Regions from separate parts of the Paenibacillus sp. 276b genome, predicted to be linked through region 1. Evidence: riboswitches for the same ligand, from Rfam matches in the RefSeq annotation. Region 1 holds a riboswitch; the other holds the start of a gene.
The links. A riboswitch is a leader RNA that binds a small molecule or an ion and turns the genes downstream of it on or off. The one in region 1 is predicted to bind S-adenosylmethionine.

Region 1 (3,193 bases):
TGAATCGTCCGGAAGTGTATATGTTCGTGGCGCTGGCGCATATGCTTGATATTGCTATTTTGTTCGGTGTATTAACCTATATGAGTTTCCTGGTGTACAAGTTGCATCGGCCCGTTAATCGGTTCTGATATATCCGAATTATTGTAGTTCAGGGATAATCCAGTGAAGTTCACCATCCGATGATGTACATCATTGGACAGGTGAACTTTGTTTGATGTCAGGCGTGTCAGGGCACCCTATTGTAAGCAGCGGTCATACGTTTACTCTGATTCCGATTTTGTTTAATATGATGAATTATTATTAATTTGATGATCTGCAGAGTGGAAAGAGGAGGCTATATATGCTGCGAACGTTGCTGGGTGAAAAGCCGCGTAAGAACGAAGGCATACTAAAGGACGCGATGGAAGCGATGGCGAATACGCTTGAGCTATTTCAGCGACAGATGCATGTGGACCATGATCCTACCCATGATTTTCGTAAACTGTATATATGGACCCAGGGACTGATCTCTTCGCTGGATGAATTGGAGCAAAGCTGTTTTGCAGCTTCCCATTTCCGTCAGAAAGTCAAAGCGGGCTCTACGGACGATATGACATTACCAGAAAAAGCAGAGTATGCCCGTTACGTCTATTTCTATAAGGATGGCTTCATCCGATGTTTTGCCATTCTGGATAAGTTAGGTACAGTGTTGAATGAAATATTTGAGCTGAACACAACCAATGTTAAAACGCATTATTCTTATTTCACCGTATTAAGACAGTTCGGATATGATAAGCTGCATTATGTTCTTGCTAACGAACTAATCCGGATCAAGGACTCTTACCGTGAGCCAATGAGCAAATTGCGCAAACGGCGAAACATGGAGATTCATTACATGAATTCCGAAATGCAGGATGATCTGTGGCAGCTGCACCAGACTTTGCAAGGGAAAGTGAAGCTGGAAGACCTGGATCAGCATCTCTTGGAACTCCGGCAGGGTGTGGATATGGTATGTGAGACGTTAAAAGCAGCGTATGGCTACATCAACGAGAAGTGGCATAAGCAGGTAATGAATCAACCGACGAACTGATTGGATAGTAATATTTGCCTTTGACAAATCGGAATACTTGGATTATACTGAGTTCCTGATCGACAGTTAGATGGAATTAACATTTATGACATTAACATTATAACTACTACTGAACTTATAAATTAAATATTTCTTATCGAGAGCGGCGGAGGGACAGGCCCGATGAAGCCCGGCAACCGATTTATAACTGCATGACAGCTGTGTCATACTTTATAGATGTTAGGTGCTAATTCCTACAAAATGGTGCAAGGCACGATTTTGGCAGATGAGAAGGTATAATCTTTCACGTGAAGAGCCCTTTTTGTTTCTGCAAAAGGGGCTCTTTTTTTGTACGATGAAGGGGAGTTTTCCTTTCATTCGGGTAAAGATACATGTAGGCAGTGGGAAGGAGCAGTAATTTTGATTGAATTAAAAGGTTTAACCAAGAAGTACGGTAAAGGTTCAAAAAGTATGACGGCCTTATCGGAACTAAATTTGAATATCCGCAAGGGTGAAATATTCGGAGTTATCGGTCATTCCGGTGCAGGCAAGAGTACATTGATCCGTTGTATCAATTTGCTCGAACGCCCCACGGCAGGCGAGGTTTGGGTTGATGGAATCAACCTAACCGATCTCAATAAGTCCGATTTGCAACAACAACGGCGTAAGATCGGCATGATTTTTCAACACTTTAATGTGTTATCCTCAGCTACGGTATATGACAATGTGGCTTTTCCTTTAAAGCTCGTTAATACGCCCAAGGCTGCAATTGATCGGAAAGTGAAGGAAATGCTCGCATTGGTTGGACTGGAGGACCACAGCAATAAATATCCGGCCCAGCTGTCAGGCGGACAGAAGCAAAGGGTAGGTATTGCGAGAGCGCTCGCGAGTGATCCGAACGTGCTGCTGTGTGATGAGGCCACATCGGCACTTGATCCCCAGACAACTGATTCGATTCTGAAGTTATTGCTGGATATCAATGAAAAGTATAACCTCACGATTGTTCTAATCACCCATGAGATGCACGTGATCCAGAATATCTGTGATCAGGTGGCGGTTATCCATCAGGGAGGCATCGTGGAGCAAGGGCCAGTGACGGAAGTATTCCTCAAGCCGCAGCATGCCATTACGCGTGACTTTATGATGCGGGACCATGAGGTGGGAATTGCATTAGAAGAGACCGCTCTGGCGAGTGCAGATGTCTCATTACAGAAGGATGGATCTTCTAAGCTTGTGAAAATATCCTTCCTGGGCAATAAAACCTATGAGGCGATTTTGTCCAGAACGGTTCGCAAAACAGGAGTGGATTTCGCCATTTTGCAAGGCACCATTTCAACGATCAAACAAGTTCCCTATGGGCAGCTGACCGTTCGGTTTGAGGGGCAGTCAGATGAGATTAATCTCACCATTAAAGAATTAGTGGCTCAGGGACTTGATGTGGAGGTGCTTCGTTAAATGGATTTTTCAACAGTACGTTGGGAAGAAATCGGTAAGGCTTCAATTGAAACACTGCAAATCCTAGGAGCATCGGGCCTGTTCACGATAATCATTGGTTTGCCGCTAGGTGTATTGCTGTTTATGACGGCAAGGTCGACTTCGATTCAATCTCAAGTGGTGTACACGATACTATCGTTTATTGTAAATATTCTGCGATCAGTGCCATTTATCATTTTGATTGTTGCACTCATTCCGTTTACGCGTTCACTGGTTGGCACTGCTACAGGAGTACTGGGCGTTATACCACCACTCGTCATTGCCGCAGCTCCATACTTTGCCCGGTTGGTGGAAACTACACTGCGTGAAGTGGATCGTGGCGTCATTGAAGCCGCACAGGCGATGGGAGCTTCAACCGGACAGATTGTACGGCGTGTGCTTCTGCCAGAGGCATTGCCGGGTCTGATAGCTGGTATCACCATTACAATCGTTACCCTAGTTTCCTACACGGCGATGGCGGGGATGGTTGGTGGTGGAGGTCTGGGAACATTGGCAATCAACTACGGGTACTTCCGTTATCAGAATGAAATTATGATTATATCCGTTGTATTTATGATTATTCTGGTGCAAGTGCTTCAGATGGCTGGCGATCGTTTGGTTAAATGGTTCACCAGGAAATAACACATATATAGCATTTACCTGATTCGGTAT
Region 2 (3,193 bases), on a different contig from region 1:
AAGACGCAGATCTTTTTTATTGAGTGTGTTAATGACCTCTTTCTGAGGTCCCAGCACTTTCTTCAGCCACAAAATCTCACTGCGCAACCCGATAATCTCATTCAGATGAGACTTCTTGGTGTGCATCAAAATGTCTTCTTCTAGCTTCTCGATACGCGCTTCAATTCGGTCACCTACGGTGAAATAATTATCAACAATCAAGTCAACCAGCAGATACAGCAGCTTATCCGGCGTACTAATTTCCTGTTCCCATAGGATCGGTTTCAATGTTCGCAATTCGCTAACTTTCTGTTTGGTCACACTGATAATAAAGTGTCTGCCAAGGAACAAGTTGACGGCACGTAAAAAAATCTCTTCATCATCAAAACGAATGCTATTAATAACAATAAAATAATGGCTCTCATAAATTTCAATCTTCGGACGTTGTTCTTCGTCACTCAAACAGTCTTCCACGGCCAGATCATGCATCATGAACAGCGGTTGAAGTACCGCCAAATCGTCTACGTCCGCATCAATCCAGTAAAACCCCTCCGCTGGTGGAGTCAGCGCCTGCTGAATGTCGTCCACCGGAATAAATACACCGTTATTTACCAACCGGATTTTCATTATTCATCTACTCCTTCTGCACCCGCCAAATGGGCGGATTTCATCAATATGGGCGCAAAAAGAACAGATCAGCCGGTCGGCAGCGGAGCCTGGAAGTCAGGACTGCGTTCGCTCTATAATCAAACGGAAGTAACGTCCCGCTGCCGGCATGCTGATATCAATTCTCTATGCAGTTTGTCGGAATTCGGCTGCCAGTCAGGCCTCGGGTCGCCATCCATTGAATATGTCACCTCTCACATAAGGGTTTATAACACTTGTCTAGTATACCGCTGGTACAGGGTCCTTTCAAGCGCAAAAATGTGTCGATTTCGCGCCCTGGAGCAGTGTATGACAACGGATGATGAACGGTTCCGATCCTGAGGAACAGACATTGAACTACACCTTGACGTGAGGGGATTAATGTCTTAAAGTAAAAGGTGAACCACACTAGTATTTACAATTGAATAAAGCGAAATCTTATCAAGAGTAGGTGGAGGGACTGGCCCGATGAAACCCGGCAACCGGCGGTATACCGCACGGTGCTAATTCTTGCAGCGACCAAGTGTCCAAGTGACACTGTTGTAACTGAGAGATGAGAGAGGCGCATATCTATTTACATATGACCTTTCTCGGAATCCGAGGAAGGTCTTTGTTATATGCACCGACTTCTCAGCAGTGATTTTCGCTAAGGAACTTGAGCTTGCCGCCAGCAATGTGGTTGCAATTCAGCGCCTGCAGGCAAGCTCATGGCAGCCTATAACTGTACGGATGCGAATCGTATCGATTCCGCAGTGGCTGCATCTATTTATGCACAAGGAGGAGTTAGAAACACCATGCCAATCAAAATTCCAGACACACTGCCTGCCAAGGAAGTACTTGCAGGAGAGAACATCTTTGTCATGGACGAGACATCTGCTTACCAGCAGGACATTCGTCCACTACGTATCGCTATATTAAACCTGATGCCCACAAAGGAAACGACAGAAACACAATTGCTTCGTCTGGTGGGTAACACACCAATTCAGGTAGATATCGTTCTGGTTCATCCGAAGTCTCATACGTCCAAGAATACTTCCCAGGAATATTTGGACTTGTTCTACAAAACCTTTGATGAGATTGAACACCGCCGTTTTGACGGCATGATCATTACAGGCGCTCCTGTAGAGCAAATGGATTTTGAAGACGTGAACTATTGGAAAGAAATCCAGGAGATCTTCGAATGGACCAAAACCAATGTGACTTCGACCATGCATATATGTTGGGCTTCCCAAGCGGGTTTATACCATCATTTTGGAGTTCCCAAAGTTCCATTGGATGAAAAATGTTTTGGCGTATTCTCACATACGATCAACAGATCCAATGTGCAGTTGCTGCGCGGATTTGATGAAGTATTCAACGTCCCTCATTCCCGCCATACGGAAGTGCGGCGTGAAGATATTGAAAAAAATGAAAACCTTGAAATATTGGCTGAATCTGAGGAAGCGGGTATTTTCCTGGTTGCTACCAAAGACGGCAAACAGATTTTTGCAACCGGACATGCTGAGTATGACCCTCTTTCATTGAAATGGGAATATGACCGTGATGCAGCTAAAGGCATGGACATTGCGCTGCCTAGACATTATTTCCCGAATGACGATCCTTCCCGTGTTCCCCCGGCCACTTGGCGGGCACATGCAAACTTATTATTCTCTAATTGGCTCAATTACTATGTGTATCAAGAGACACCTTACGATATTGGTCCGCAAATCTAATCGACATTACAGGAGGATGCTGCAATGGAAGACAATAAGTTGAAAATCGAAAGTCGATTGGCCCAAATTGGGTCTATCAATGAACCGGTAACGGGCGCCATTAATTTTCCGATCTATCAATCCACTGCGTTTCGCCACCCAAAGCTTGGACAAAGCACGGGATTTGATTATATTCGTACGACCAATCCAACTCGTAAAGTGTTGGAAGAAGCAGCGGCAGCGTTGGAATCCGGTGATGCAGGTTTTGCCTGTAGCTCCGGCATGGCTGCTTTGCAAACGATTTTCGCTTTATTTGGACAAGGGGATCATCTGATTGTATCGCTGGATCTGTACGGCGGAACGTATCGGTTGCTTGAACGCATCCTGTCTCGATTTGGTGTGACGGCAAGTTACGTAGATACCAATGACCTGGCAGCTCTGGAAAGTATTCGTCAGCCGAATACAAAAGCGGTATTTATTGAGACACCAACCAATCCACTAATGATGATTACGGATGTGGAAGCGGTATGCTCCTGGGCTAAGAGCCATAACTTGCTGACCATTGTGGATAATACACTACTGACTCCGTTCTTCCAGCGTCCAATTGAACTCGGTGCTGATATCATTATCCATAGTGCCACGAAGTATCTGGGTGGTCATAATGATGTACTTGCCGGATTAATTATTACCAAAGGGGAAGAATTGTCGGCCGAAATGGCATTCCTGCACAATTCTATTGGAGCAGTGTTGTCTCCAAGCGACTCCTATCAGCTGATGAAAGGCATGAAGACACTCGCTCTTCGCATGGAGCGGCATGAGTATAATGCTTTGACGATTGCCAAGTACCTTTTGGAGCACCCAGCCGTTAATGAAGTGTA

Region 2: another riboswitch for S-adenosylmethionine. It lies ahead of metA (homoserine O-acetyltransferase MetA); the one in region 1 lies ahead of BLV50_RS25095 (methionine ABC transporter ATP-binding protein).

What each region holds. Positions count from the first base shown of each region.
Region 1 covers NZ_FNRR01000006.1:238,870-242,062, reverse strand. The annotation lists gene BLV50_RS25105 (COX15/CtaA family protein) at 1-128, shown strand, start outside; gene BLV50_RS25100 (Cthe_2314 family HEPN domain-containing protein) at 341-1,069, shown strand; SAM riboswitch class I at 1,200-1,341, shown strand; gene BLV50_RS25095 (methionine ABC transporter ATP-binding protein) at 1,469-2,503, shown strand; gene BLV50_RS25090 (methionine ABC transporter permease) at 2,504-3,163, shown strand.
Region 2 covers NZ_FNRR01000002.1:976,561-979,753, forward strand. The annotation lists gene corA (magnesium/cobalt transporter CorA) at 1-606, opposite strand, end outside; SAM riboswitch class I at 1,060-1,184, shown strand; gene metA (homoserine O-acetyltransferase MetA) at 1,419-2,336, shown strand; gene BLV50_RS15505 (aminotransferase class I/II-fold pyridoxal phosphate-dependent enzyme) at 2,361-3,193, shown strand, end outside.